Regions from separate parts of the Comamonas piscis genome, predicted to be linked through region 2. Evidence: predicted binding sites of a transcription regulator. Region 2 holds the regulator's gene; the other holds the start of a gene.
The links. The regulator HrcA, encoded in region 2, represses chaperone genes, less so after heat shock. The targets are predictions, from matches to a motif close to TTAGCACTCNNNNNNNNNGAGTGCTAA.

Region 1: the regulator HrcA is predicted to act here: its motif matches at 3,839-3,865, upstream of HS961_RS06585 (co-chaperone GroES).

Annotation. Positions count from the first base shown of each region.
Region 1 is NZ_CP058554.1:1,482,926-1,490,130, forward strand. It holds gene hydA (dihydropyrimidinase) at 1-173, shown strand, start outside; gene HS961_RS06575 (Zn-dependent hydrolase) at 190-1,446, shown strand; gene groL (chaperonin GroEL) at 1,643-3,286, opposite strand; gene HS961_RS06585 (co-chaperone GroES) at 3,455-3,745, opposite strand; gene HS961_RS06590 (TetR family transcriptional regulator C-terminal domain-containing protein) at 4,070-4,750, opposite strand; gene HS961_RS06595 (hypothetical protein) at 4,899-5,831, opposite strand; gene HS961_RS06600 (ribonucleotide-diphosphate reductase subunit beta) at 6,027-7,154, opposite strand.
Region 2 is NZ_CP058554.1:4,587,836-4,595,040, reverse strand. It holds gene HS961_RS20780 (TonB-dependent siderophore receptor) at 1-1,062, opposite strand, end outside; gene HS961_RS20775 (FecR family protein) at 1,216-2,265, opposite strand; gene HS961_RS20770 (sigma-70 family RNA polymerase sigma factor) at 2,335-2,871, opposite strand; gene hrcA (heat-inducible transcriptional repressor HrcA) at 3,109-4,110, shown strand; tRNA gene HS961_RS20760 (tRNA-Ile) at 4,163-4,239, shown strand; gene HS961_RS20755 (DUF2026 family protein) at 4,355-4,978, shown strand; gene HS961_RS20750 (hypothetical protein) at 5,109-5,990, opposite strand; gene HS961_RS20745 (helix-turn-helix domain-containing protein) at 6,123-6,380, opposite strand; gene HS961_RS20740 (hypothetical protein) at 6,469-6,933, shown strand; gene HS961_RS20735 (hypothetical protein) at 7,197-7,205, shown strand, end outside.

The sequences.
Region 1 (7,205 bases), 2.1 Mb from region 2:
GCCTGCCCAGCCACACCATCAGCCGAGGCCGGCTGGTGTATGTCAACGGCGAGCTGCGGGCCGAAAAGGGCGCCGGTCAGTATTTCAAGCGGCCGGCTTTTGGCCCCAACTTCCAGGCGGTGCAAAAGCGTGCGCAAGAGACGGCGCCCACGGCCGTGGCACGCGCGCAATGAAACAAGGAGATCGAGCATGGACACGAAAGTGAAGACCGATACCAGCCAGCTGCGCATCAATGGCGACCGGCTCTGGGCATCGCTGATGGAGCTGGCCCAGATTGGTGCCACCCCCAAAGGGGGCGTCTGCCGCCTGGCCCTGACCGACCTGGACCGCCAGGGCCGCGACCTAGTGACACGCTGGGCCAAGGAGGCGGGCATGACCGTCACCATCGACAAAATCGGCAATGGCTTTATGCGCCGCCCTGGCCGCAACAACAGCCTGCCGCCGATCATGACCGGCAGCCATATCGACACCCAGCCGACGGGCGGTAAGTTTGATGGCAACTATGGCGTGCTGGCCGGCATTGAGGTGGTGCGCACGCTTAACGACCATGGCATTGAGACCGAGGCCCCGATCGAGGTGGCGTTCTGGACCAACGAGGAGGGCTCGCGTTTTGTGCCGGTGATGATGGGCTCGGGCGTGTTTGCCAAGGCCTTCAGCCTGGAGCATGCCTATGCCGCCAAAGATACCGACGGCAAAAGCGTGAAGGACGAGCTGGAGCGCATTGGCTATATCGGCCCGCAGGAGCCGGGTGACCACCCGATTGGCTACTACTTCGAAACCCATATCGAGCAAGGCCCGGTGCTGGAGGACCACGACACGACCATTGGCGTGGTGACCGGCGTGCTCGGCATTCGCTGGTATGACTGCACCGTCACCGGCATGGAGGCGCATGCCGGCCCTACGCCGATGGCGCTGCGCAAGGATGCCTTGCAGGTTGCCACCCAGGTGATGCAGGAAGTGGTGGCCTGCGCGCACCGCCACCCACCGCATGGGCGTGGCACGGTGGGCATGGTGCATGTGCATCCCAACAGCCGCAATGTGATTCCGGGCGAGGTGAAATTCAGCATGGACCTGCGCAATGCCACCGATGCCGATTGCGAGTCCATGGACCAGGACATCCGCGCCGTGGCCGCACGCATCAGCCAGGAGACCGGTCTGCCGATCAAGATCGACCTGGTGTCCAGCTACACTGCCCAGCCCTTCAACGCAGACTGCATTGATGCCGTGCGGCGCGGCGCGCAGATGCTGGGCTATTCCCACATGGATGTCGTCTCCGGCGCGGGCCATGATGCCGTCTATATGGCGCGCCTGGCGCCTGCGGGCATGGTCTTCATCCCCTGCAAGGATGGCATATCGCACAACGAGATCGAGGATGCCAAGCCCGAGCACATCACCGCGGGCTGCAATGTGCTGCTGCATGCGATGCTGGAGCGCGCCTGCCGCTGAGTCGGTGCGGATGGGATCGCTGCAGGGGCTCCTTCACGCGGGGCTCCAGCTATCCCAGGGCGTCGCAGCGTTGCGAACCTTAGCCAGAGACGATAAAAAACCCGGCCACCTTTGACGGTGCCGGGTTTTTTGGTGTCTGGCACCAAGCCCACAAGCATGGTTGCGGGCTTGGTATGCGCTATGGCAGCCGTGGCAATTACATGCCCATGCCGCCCATACCACCCATGCCGCCCATGTCAGGCATTGCAGGTGCGCCTTCAGCCTTGGGGGCTTCAGCGATCATGCACTCGGTGGTCAGCAGCAGCGAAGCCACGGACGCAGCGTTTTGCAGTGCGGTGCGGGTTACCTTCGTTGGGTCCAGGATACCCATTTCCAGCATGTCGCCGTAGCTGTCGTTGGCAGCATTGAAGCCGAAGTTGCCGGTGCCCTTGAGGACGGCATCCACCACCACCGATGGCTCGCCACCAGCGTTGGCCACGATTTCGCGCAGAGGCGCTTCGATGGCCTTCAAGATCAGCTTGATGCCAGCGTCTTGCTCGGCATTGCCGGTCTTCAGGTCGCCCACGGCTTGACGTGCGCGCAGGAACGCCACGCCGCCGCCAGCCACGATGCCTTCTTCCACAGCAGCGCGGGTTGCGTGCAGGGCGTCTTCCACGCGGGCCTTCTTTTCCTTCATCTCGACTTCGGTGGCAGCGCCCACCTTGATCACGGCAACACCGCCGGCCAGCTTGGCCACGCGCTCTTGCAGCTTTTCACGGTCGTAGTCGGAGGTGGCTTCTTCGATCTGAGCGCGGATTTGCTTCACGCGGGCTTCGATTTCAGCAGCTTGGCCAGCACCGTCGATGATGGTGGTGTTTTCCTTGCCGATTTCGACGCGTTGGGCTTGGCCCAGGTCTTCCAGGGTCACTTTTTCCAGCGACAGGCCGACTTCTTCAGCGATCACTTTGCCGCCGGTCAGGATGGCGATGTCTTCCAGCATGGCCTTGCGACGGTCGCCAAAGCCTGGAGCCTTCACAGCCACAACCTTCAGAATGCCACGGATGGTGTTGACCACCAGGGTAGCCAGTGCTTCGCCTTCGACGTCTTCTGCCACGATCAGCAGAGGACGGCCGGCCTTGGCCACGGCTTCGAGCGTAGGCAGCAGGTCACGGATGTTGCTGATCTTCTTGTCGAACAGCAGCACGAAGGGGTTGTCCAGAATCGCGGCTTGCTTTTCTGGGTTGTTGATGAAGTAGGGCGACAGGTAGCCACGGTCGAACTGCATGCCTTCAACGACGTCGAGTTCGTTGTCCAGCGACTTGCCTTCTTCCACGGTGATCACGCCTTCCTTGCCGACCTTGTCCATCGCGTCAGCAATGATCTTGCCCACGGATTCGTCGGAGTTGGCGGAGATCGAACCGACTTGGGCGATTTCCTTGGAGGTGGTGGTGGCCTTGGATTGCTTCTTCAGCTCTTCCACCAGCGCAGCGACAGCCTTGTCGATACCGCGCTTCAGGTCCATCGGGTTCAGGCCAGCGGCCACGTACTTGGAGCCTTCGCGCACGATGGCTTGGGCCAGCACGGTAGCGGTCGTGGTGCCGTCACCAGCGATGTCGTTGGTCTTGGAGGCCACTTCCTTCACGAGCTGGGCGCCCATGTTTTGCAGCTTGTCCTTGAGTTCGATTTCCTTGGCCACGGACACACCGTCCTTGGTCACGGTAGGGGCGCCGAAGGAGCGCTCGAGCACCACGTTACGGCCTTTAGGGCCCAGGGTCACCTTGACGGCGTTAGCCAGAATGTTCACGCCTTCAACCATGCGTGCACGTGCTTCACCGCCGAATACTACGTCTTTTGCTGCCATTTGTGGCTCCTAAATACTTGAAAACTTGAAATGAGAATGAATGCTCGGGAGAGAAAGCGTAGCGAGCAGGTGTCAGGCTAGGCGCACGGAGCACAGCAACCGGAACGTACTTGGGTACGTGAGGATTGCGAGCACCGCGCAACGACGCATGACGCCTGCGCAGTAGCTTTATTTCTCGACAACAGCGAAGAGGTCTTCTTCTTTCATTACCAGCAGTTCGTTGCCGTCCACCTTGACGGTTTGGCCCGAGTACTTGCCGAACAGCACGCGGTCGCCGACCTTCACACCCAGCGTGATGAACTCGCCTTGGTCGTTCTTCTTGCCTGGGCCAACCGCCAGCACTTCGCCTTGGTCTGGCTTTTCAGCAGCGTTGTCAGGGATGTAGATGCCCGAAGCGGTCTTGGTTTCGTTTTCCAGACGCTTGACGATCACGCGATCGTGCAGAGGACGCAAGTTCATAACAACTCCTTCAATGTCAATACCAGGTTTGGATGAAAGATGGCCCGGCTTATGCCGCACCAAATACGCAAAAATTTCTGAGTAGCGGTGGTTTTAGCACTCTACCCCTTCGAGTGCTAATAATAAGGTCATTTGATGACAGTTCAAGTGCAGAGGGCGGAAAAAATCGTCGCCGGGGCGCTGCCCGATCACGATGGCTCTCAGCGGGAACTCTGCAAATGCTTATCTAGATTGGCTTTTTTGCTAGCAAATAAGATGCAGCGTTAAGCTGGTTTGGTGCCGTTTGGCCGCCCATGCTGCGGGCAGGGAGGCTGTCGGCAGCGCTCAATCCGGCAGTGCAATCTGGAGCGTCGCGGCCAGCATCTGCACCAGCAAGGCCTCGGCTTGGGCGAAGTCGCCAGCGTCCAGCGCTGCCTTGTTCTGCAGCAAGGCAAACTGGGTTTGCTGGTCGACATAGCCTTGGGTGATGGCCCAGATGCTGAACATCAGGTGCTGGAAATTGACCGGCGCGATCAAGCCTTGCCCAGCCCAATGTGCAAACGCCGCCACATTGGCCGCGAGCAGCGGGGCGATGCGTTCGCGCACCGCCGAGGCCGCAAACGGCGCGCCGGCAATCATCTCCTTGGTGAACAGCTGGCTGCCATAAGGGCGGGTGCGGGCGAACTCGAACTTCTCGCGGATGTACTGGCGGATCTGCTGCGCGGGGTCGCCGTCCTTGGACAGGCCCGTCATATGGCCCAGCCAGTCATCGATCACCGAGGCCAGCACGGCCTGGTACAGCGCCTCTTTGCTGGGGTAGTAATACAGCAGGTTGTGGCGGCTGAAGCCTGCGTCCTGCGCGATCTGCTCCAGCGGTGCACCTTCAAAACCCAGCAAGGCGAAATGCCGCTCTGCCGAGCCCAGGATCATGTCAATCTTGCGCAGGCGGGCGGCACTGGGTTTGCGGGCCATCGCGGCAGTGGCTGCATGCGCGCTGGCTGGCGGTGTGGGAAGGGCATCATTCATGAGCCCGTATTGTCTGGCATTTGGGAGGCCTTGTAGCCAGACATGAATAGCGCTGCACGACAGACAAGAAAAAAGGCAACGCATCGCGTTGCCTTGCTGACCAAGCGGTGCCTTGCGGCACCCGGGCATGCGGCCCGGTTGGGTGGTCTTATTGTGGGCGGCTGTTGGTGGGGAAAGGCCATGCAGCATTGGTGCTGAGCACGGTCTTGACTGGCTCTGCAGCGGCAGGCGCAGCTGCAGCGGGAGCCTTGGCAGGAGCGGCAGCCTTCTTGGCTGGAGCGGCCTTCTTGGCAGGTGCTGGAGCCTTGGCAGCAGCAGGGGCCTTGGCAGGTGCAGCAGCCTTCTTGGCTGGAGCTGGAGCCTTGGCAGGAGCGGCAGCCTTTTTAGCTGGAGCAGCAGCGGCCTTCTTCGCAGGAGCAGCAGCCTTTTTAGCTGGAGCAGCAGCCTTCTTAGCTGGGGCCGCAGCCTTCTTAGCAGGAGCAGCGGCCTTCTTGGCAGGAGCTGCAGCCTTCTTTGCTGGAGCAGCGGCCTTCTTGGCAGGAGCAGCAGCCTTCTTGGCCGGAGCAGCAGCCTTCTTAGCAGGAGCCGCAGCCTTCTTGGCAGGAGCAGCGGCCTTCTTCGCAGGAGCAGCAGCCTTCTTAGCTGGAGCAGCGGCCTTCTTCGCAGGAGCAGCAGCCTTCTTAGCTGGAGCAGCGGCCTTCTTGGCGGGAGCGGCAGCCTTCTTAGCTGGAGCAGCGGCCTTCTTGGCGGGAGCGGCAGCCTTCTTAGCTGGAGCAGCGGCCTTCTTGGCAGGAGCGGCAGCCTTCTTAGCTGGAGCAGCGGCCTTCTTCACGGCGGTCTTGGCGGCTGCGGTGGATTTGGCTGCAGGCTTGGCGGCGACCTTTTTTGCGGCGGCTGGCTTGGCAGCTGCCTTTTTGGCGACGGCCTTGGCAGCAGGCTTTGCAGCTGCTTTGGTGGCGGCTGGCTTGGCAGCGGCCTTTGGCTTTGCAGCTGCCTTGGGGGCGGCTGCCTTGGTTGCAACTGCCTTCTTGGCAGTTGCCTTGGTGTCAGCAGTTTTCTTGCTTGCTTTGGACGTTGCCATGCTCTTCTCCTTCGGGTCAATTTAGAAAGCAGACTTCATGCCTGGTTGAATTCGACACGAAGTTTTGATAGCAAACTGAATTGTGCATCAGCTGCTAGCAACTGGCATAGTGCAAACCTCAATAAAGACGCCAAATTTCACAGTTTTCTCTCAGGAAAACCACATTCTGACGGGGTTTGCACATCAAGGACGGCGTCAATCCCAGGAAAGCGCGCCACCCGACTGGTATTCGATGACGCGTGTCTCGAAGAAATTTCGTTCCTTTTTCAGGTCGATCATCTCGCTCATCCACGGGAAAGGGTTGTCCTCGTTGGGAAACAAAGCATCGAGTCCGATCTGCGTTGCGCGGCGGTTGGCGATGTAGCGCAAGTAGCCTTTGAACATCGATGCGTTCATGCCCAACACACCCCTCGGCATCGTGTCTTCTGCGTATTGATATTCAAGTTCGACCGCTTGAATAAACAAGGCCTTGATCTCGTCCTTGAATGCGGCGGTCCACAGGTCCGGGTTCTCCAGCTTGAGCTGGTTGATCAGGTCGATGCCGAAGTTGCAGTGCATGGACTCGTCGCGCAGGATGTACTGGTACTGCTCGGCCGCGCCGGTCATCTTGTTCTGGCGGCCCAGCGCCAGGATCTGCGTGAAGCCGACATAGAAAAACAGGCCCTCCATCAGACAGGCAAAAACGATCAGGCTTTTGAGCAGGGTCTGGTCGTTCTGGGCGGTGCCGGTCTGGAAGTTGGGGTCCATGATCGCCTCGATGTAGGGGATCAGAAACGCATCCTTGTTGCGGATCGACGGGACCTCGTTGTAGGCGTTGAAGATCTCGGATTCATCGAGCCCGAGCGACTCCACGATGTACTGGTAGGCATGGGTGTGGATGGCTTCTTCAAAGGCCTGGCGCAGCAGGAACTGCCGGCACTCCGGTGCGGTGATGTGGCGGTAGGTGCCCAGCACGATATTGTTGGCGGCCAGCGAATCGGCGGTGACAAAAAAGCCCAGGTTGCGCTTGACGATGCGGCGCTCATCCTCGGTCAGGCCATTGGGCGATTTCCACAGCGCGATGTCGCGCGTCATGTTCACCTCTTGCGGCATCCAGTGGTTGGCGCAGGTGGCCAGGTATTTCTCCCAGGCCCATTTGTATTTGAAGGGCACCAGCTGGTTGACATCGGTCTTGGCATTGATGATTCGTTTGTCGGCGGCATTGACGCGCTTGAACGTGGCTGTTGGTGGCGATGCAGTCGATGCGGATGGCGAGGCCACCGTGCCGGTTGCGGTCGCCGGCGTGGCCAGCGCGTCCATGGATTCTTCTTCAAAGCTCAGCATGGATGAATGCTCCTGGTGGTGGCCTCGGTTGCGGCCAGTGTCAGAGGGTCA
Region 2 (7,205 bases):
GCGCGGCAGCCCGTTCATCGACGGGCGGCCTTGTACCTCTTCGGAGCTGGCGCCGATATTGATCTGCGTGTCGGGCGAGAGGTCGTACTCCAGCGTGCCGTAGAGCGAGGTGTTGCGGCGGTTCACATAGTCGATGAAGGAATGCTGGTCCTCATGGTCCACCACCAGCCGGCCACGCAGCGAGCCATCGGCATTCAGCAACCGGTTGGCATCGAACTGAACGCCATAGCGGTCCCAGGAACCCGCACGCGCTTCGACCGAGGTGCTGTCGCTGTCCAGCGGGCGCTTGCGTACCAGGTTGACGGCGCCGCCCGGGCTGCCTTCGCCCTGCAGCAGGCCGGCGGCGCCGCGCAGCACCTCGGCGCGGTCGATCATCACCATGCTCGCCGAGTAGTTGCTGGCGCGGCCGTAGATGCCGCGGTTGAGCGGCACGCCGTCGTACTGCACGGTCGTCAAGTCAAAGCCGCGCGAGTAGATGTACTTGCCGCCTTGCGGGCTTTGCGCCAAGGTGATGCCGGTGGTGCTGGCCAGCGCGTCATACACCGAGGTGATGTTCTGGTCATCCATCAGCTGGCGGGTAACCACGCTGATGGACTGTGGAATGTCCTTGAGCGACTGCGTGCCCTTGCCCACCGTCACGGCGCGGCTGGTGTAGGCGCCCGTCTGTTCAGTGCTGGCGCTTTGCTCGGCCGTTGCAGTCACCACCACGGGCGCCAAGGTCAGGTTCTGGGCGCCGGCATCCAGGCGGCGCACGATGACGGCATTGCCTTCCAGCTCGGCATAGAGGCCGCTGCCGGCCAGCAACTGGTCGAGCGCCTGGCGTGCGCTGAGCCGGCCTTGCACAGCGGGTGCGGATTTGCCCTGCACCAGCGCCGGCTGCACCATCAGCTCCAGCTTGGCCTGGCGGGCCAGGGTGTCCAGCGCCTGCGACAGCGGCTGTGCGGCAATGCGGATATCAACCACTGCCGGTGCAGCGGCTGCGGGAGTTTGGGCCTGGGCGGTGGCCCCAGCCAGCATCAAGGAAACAACCAGCGGCAAGGGGTGGAAGGGAAGGCGGGACATGCAGGCGATCTCCAGAGACGAATGAATAAGAATCCTTCTCAGGTAGACGGCTCGCCCGCCAAAACCCCAACCTGGCTCAGAAAAATATTTTTAATAAATGCTTCGCTCGGGCGATGACCTAGATGCGGACCCCGCGCGCTGGGCGGCCGGCGCTCAGGGCTTGGCCACTATTTCTGTCTGCTCGCCATGGCTTTGCAGCTGCACAGGCAGTACCTTGGGCAGGGCTTTGCGGAAGTAGGCGGAGTTGTTGGGCATAAAGCTGCCCGTCAAACGCAAGGCGGCCACAGCCGGATCGCGCAGCACCAGGCCCGTGGGGCCATAGCGCTCCAGCTCGGCCAGCGCCTGGCCCAGCGGCAGGTTGTCAAAGCTGACGCGGCCCTCTTGCCAGGGGGCCATGCCGCTGGCGGCCAGCGGCGCGGCGGGCTGGATCTGGCCATCGGCATCGGCGCTGGTCTGCTCGCCGGCAGCCAGCAGCACGGTGGGCCCTGGGTGGGGCGCGGTGGCAGCAGGGGCGACCTGCACCCGGCCTTCTTCCACAGCCACCTGTACCGGCTGGCCCAGGGTGTTGCGGACCGAGAAGCGGGTGCCCACCACGGTGACCTGGGTGTTGCCCGCCAGCACCGCAAAGGGCCGGGCGCTGTCGGCTTGCACATGGAACACGGCCTGGCCTTCGGGCAGCCGCACTTCACGGCGCTGGCGGTACAGCGTGACCTGCACCTGGGTGGCGGTGTCCAGCCGCATCTCGCTGCCATCGGGCAGCTGCACATTCAGCAGCTGGCCGCGCTGGGTGGTAAAGCTTTGCGCAAACACCGGCTGCTGCTGCCAGTAATCCCAAGCCAGGTAGCCACCGCCGCCGGTGGCGCAGACCAAAACGGCGGCCAGCGCGGTCTGCGGCCAGGCTGCAGCCCCGCCTTGCCACCAGCGGCGGGCCGGGGCGGCAGTGGCTGGCGGGCTGGCCGCTGCCTTGTCGCGGGCCAGTTGCTGGCGCAGCTGCGCGATGCCGTCAGCGGGCAGGGCATCAAGCTGGCGCCAGTCTGCCTGCCAGCGCGCAAAGGCTGCGCTGTTGTCCGAGTGGGCGGCCAACCAGGCCTGAAAGCCCGCATCCGCGCGCAGCTGCTCCGGCGCAGCGCTGAAGCGCACAAACCAGTCCAGCGCCTGGTCATCCAGGTCGCTGTGGGGTGGGGCGAGGGTGTGGTCAGTCATGGCAGTGCGAGAGCCTACCTGAAAGCGGAGCCCGTTGATGAGTCATGGGGCGGAGCAGCGGGGCAGCGTTCATCGGCCATCCTCTGCTTTGCGGCGGGGCTGGCCCGTTTGCTGCTGGTTTTGGCAGGCCCGGCAGGCTTGCAGCGCCAGTTTGATGTGCCGCTCCACCATGGTCAGCGAAATGCCCATCTGCTGGGCTACCTCGGCCTGGGACAGCCCATCGAATTTATGCAGCATAAAGGCCTCGCGGCAGCGCAAGGGTAGCGCAGCAATGGTGTCCAGCATCGCTGCCACCGATTGCGACGACATGGCGGCCGCTTCCGGCTCGCAGGCCTGAGGGCCGGCCATCTGGTCGGCCAGCGCCTCATCGCCATCATCATCGAGCGAGGCATGGGGCCCACGCACTTCATCGCGCCGGTGCTGGTCAATCACCAGGTTGCGGGCCGTGCGGTAGAGCAACGCCCGGGGCTCGGCAATGGTCTCGCCCGATTGCTGCACCGCCAGCACCCGGGCATAGCTCTCCTGGGCCAGGTCGGCCGCCATGTCGCGATCCTTGACGGCCCTTTGCAGGAACCTCAGCAACTCTCGGTAATAGTGTGCAACCACAGGGGATCAACAGATTCGACGCGCGCCATGCAGCGCAGTTTGCGAGCCGCAGCACCGCCAGAAAAGGCGCGAGTATAGATTGGAATGATTTTCAATACGATTTGTAGGATCTTGTGACGATGCGCTGCAAGAAGTTGTCGCGGGTGGGCACTGCGAGCGGGTGCTTTGGCCTCGCATTTACCCGCTATCTCTGCCCTGCGCGGCTATCGGCGGGCGGGACGCGGATAAAATGCGCCAATGCTCGATGACCGTGCCCGGCTGCTGCTCAAAACCTTGGTGGAACGCTATATAGCGGATGGCCACCCGGTGGGCTCCCGTGCGCTCACGCAGGCGCCGGGGCTCGATTTTTCCCCAGCCACCATCCGCAATGTGATGGCCGACCTGGAGGGCCTGGGTCTGATAGCCAGCCCCTACACCTCTGCCGGCCGCATCCCCACCGCCAAGGGCTACCGCCTGTTTGTCGACACCATGCTGACGGTTGATCCGGACCAGGTGGTGTCGGCGGAGATTGCGCCGGAGCAGCCACAAAAGGTGATTACGAGTGCGGCTGGCGTGCTGTCCGAGCTGTCGCAGTTTGTTGGCGTTGTGCAGGCGCCGCGCAAAAGCTCGGCCTTCCGCCATATCGAGTTTCTGAGGCTGTCCGAAAAGCGCATCCTGCTGATCCTGGTCTCCCCCGAGGGCGATGTGCAAAACCGGGTGATCTTCACCGAGTCCGACTATTCCCAAAGCCAGCTGATCGAGACGGCCAACTACCTCAACGCCCACTACGCTGGCCTAGCGATGGAGCAGGTACGCCAGCTGCTGCGCAAGGAAGTCGACAGCCTGCGCGACGAGATTGCCGCGCTGATGCTGGCGGCCGTGAATGTCGAGGAGGACGGCGAAGCAGCCCCGCATGAGCTGGTGATTGCCGGCGAGCGCAACCTGCTGGCCGTCAGCGATTTCAGCAACGACATGACCAACCTGCGCCGGGCATTTGACCTGTTTGAGCAAAAGACGCAGATCCTGCACCTGTTGGAAAATTCCAACCGCGCCGAAGGCGTGCAGATCTACATCGGTGGCGAGAGCCAACTGCTGTCTGTCGAGGAGCTGTCCGTCGTCAGCACCCCCTACCAGGTCAACGGCAAAGTGGTCGGCACCTTGGGCGTCATCGGACCCAAACGCATGCCCTACGAGAAGATGATCCAGATCGTTGGAATCACCTCAAAGCTCGTCTCCAACGCGCTGAGCCATCCCAAATAAACGCTAGAATGCAAAGCTTCACTCGCCGGAGATCCTGGCAAGTGGTGGTGCCGGGGCGTTAGCTCAGTTGGTTAGAGCAGAGGACTCATAATCCTTTGGTCGCGGGTTCAAGTCCCTCACGCCCTACCAAAATACAGAAATGAATCAAGCACTTATTGCGGGTACGCGATAGGTGCTTTTTCTTATTTGTCGTTGATGGATTTTTTTGCCAGAAATTTGCCAGATTTTTAGCGGAACCCCTACCATGCGTCCATTGCTGCCATTGCCCGACTACCAGCGTATCTACGAAGTTGTCTATAGCGTGCTTCATGCAACCGAGGTCGCGGTAACGCATCGTGCGTGCCTGCTCTTTGCTACGGTGGGGACTTTGATCCTTCGGGACACTTATCATTTGCCCGCCACCCTCAGTGCTGGATGTTTTGCAATGATGATCAATGAGGCATCAGCTGATGTTGCTGTGTATGGCAATCTGAATGACGTTGGTCAGAGTGACAGTGACGCATTCCATGCGTGGGTGGAATGTGACGGCTGGCTCATCGACTTCATGGCTCCGATCATGGGTGTTGCGATGCGTGAGGATGGCTACACGCGGGCAGTGCCCCGGCAGATGCTGCAAAAGCGCCTGGAAAATGCCAAGGAAAGCATTGGAGAAATTCAGCATGCAGGGGAGTTCTACCTTCAGCATGATCGGGTGTTGACGGAAACACTCCTAGACTTTCAACCGGCTGGCACCTTTGATTTGATCGAGTTATGTAAGGCATGGCATCGCCGCCCGCCTAAGCGTCTCAAGGACATGATGATGGGTGATAGTCACGGGCAGCCAAAGCCGCTTATTCTGCGTGCCCCTTCAATAACCGGCGTATGGTGAACTCTATGCGCGACGGTCTACAGGCCCAAGCTGCGGAATAGTTTCGCATCCTCTTGGATAGCAGCCTGCTTGGCCCTTTAGGCCAGGTCGTTCTTGCAATTGATTGCAAGGGTGTCTGACAGAGCCGTCGCTACCCGGCAAGAGCAAGCAAATTTGCCATGTGTGGCTGCGCCAGCCCGGCAAGGATGCTGCCTCCTGCCCCCTCAGCAACGGTTTTGATGCTTCGTGCCGTGGCTTTGATGATTTCCCACTTAGGTTTGGGGGACTCAGCCTGCGCCTTTAGGGTTGCAAGTTCCGCCCGCAGTTCATCGGCTGTATCGCCCTTGGCATTCACAAGTACTGCCCCCAAAGCCTGCATCAAGCCCTTCAAGGCATCAATGTCGGTGCACTGAGTGTTTGCTTGGGTCTGGGTTGACCCGCTGGAACTGATCTGAATTTGTGATCCTGATACGTCGCCAAAGTGGTAGTGTTGCTGTTGCACTGCTTGTTTCTCCTGTGGCGTGAAGGACATGCCTTCACCGATAATGCCGCGCACTTCGAGGTCTAACGCCCACTTCAGGATTCGGCTTCGTACTTGCTCCACTATCCCGTAAATTTGTACCGTGGATATGGCCACGGATGGCGTCAGAGGGATGGCTAAGCTCTCTCGTAACTTATGTTCGAGTTCTGCGGAATAATTCACTCTGACACCGGTCTCACTCTTGGCCAATTGTTCCAACTCGGGAAGCGATTGCTTAATTTTGATTTTCGAAAATAAGGTTGTCCACTTCACATCCGGAAACATTAACGGCTGATATCCCTGAAGCGGGTTTAGCACTTGAGGTCTCCCGATAATCTCCCGATACGGGGGGATTGGGTTTCCCCTGAATCCATCAAGTTCAAAAGTTATCCAGTCCACAAGCTCAGGCACTGCGAGGCGATGAGCGACAACGAGTGAGCGGCGTAGCAAGTCAGTAGTGGATACGTTTGGGTCGCTTGCCATGTTGACAAGCTCAGGAACAAGTGCAGGCATCTTCCCTCGTTAGCGTGGCCTGCATAGGCGGATCAATCGAAGCGCTTATGTTGTCCTTTGTGGTACCCGTTGCAGGTACTCAATTATCCTGTGCAATCAATTGCAGGACGACTAATCTGATCGAAGTAGAGGTCAATCTTCAAAAGCTTGACGAGCTTTCGCCAGCACGCTGATGCGGCGTTCTACATCTTTAAGCATGTCAGAGGGGGTAATGTCGAGGGCGTCACACAGTCGGAACATTAGGCGCACGCTCGGACTGTTGCGGCCAAGCTCGATCAAGGACACATAGTTGCGGTCAACGTCAGCCCGCAGCGCCAAGTCGGTCTGCGTCCACTTCCGCTTTGTTCGCAGGCTGCGCAGCGCCTGCCCGAATGCCTGATCTGGTTCCAAGTTGCTTGCTCAAAATATTAAGCAAGGATCAACCGTGATACGCTACAGAATTCCGTATATATACTGCAAAATGGGAAGGAACAAAAATATGGCAATGACAACGTGCAAAGAATGCTCTAACCAGGTCAGCACAGAGGCGAGAACTTGTCCACACTGTGGGGCAGCGGCACCCGCGAAGAAAAAGCCCAAGGGCGGCGTCGGCAAGTGGCTGCTGATCGTGTTCGCCATCGGTGTTGTGGCCGCCGTCTTGCCGAAAAAAGACAAGGATGCCGCATCGAGTGCAGCGCGAAAAGCTGTGACGGTACAGTCCAATGGAAAGAAGGCAGAGGCAAAAGCCGAAGCATCCGCTCCGGATCAATGCTTCTATCGAGGCAAGGCTTTAGCAGGTGTGTATGTTGCGAACTTCTCTAAGATGGCAAATTCAGACGTGATGGCCTCTGATGTCATGCGGGAGGGCTGCGACAAGGTTGCGGAGGAGCGAAAGACGGGCAATGCTTGCGTTCGATCTTGCGAGATTGGTTTCAAGCAAGAGGCTCGGACAGCCTTCAAGTAGTGTGTCAAGGTAGTGTGCAATTGATTGCAGAATATGGCTGCAGCCAAGCGCCGCGCGGCACGAACCCTTTGCCGGGATCGCGTGAAAAAGCGAAGTTAGACCGAATCGCCTTGCCCTTTTTCGGAGGCGGGGTGACTGTCACTCGTAGGCCCGAGCGGCCCTAGTGAACTTCCATGCCCGCTGGTTAGGGCAACACGATGTCTAGCCATAGTTCGCCCCTGGCGGTACACTGCATCCAAATATTAGTTACCAAGAGGAGTGGGATGAAAGTT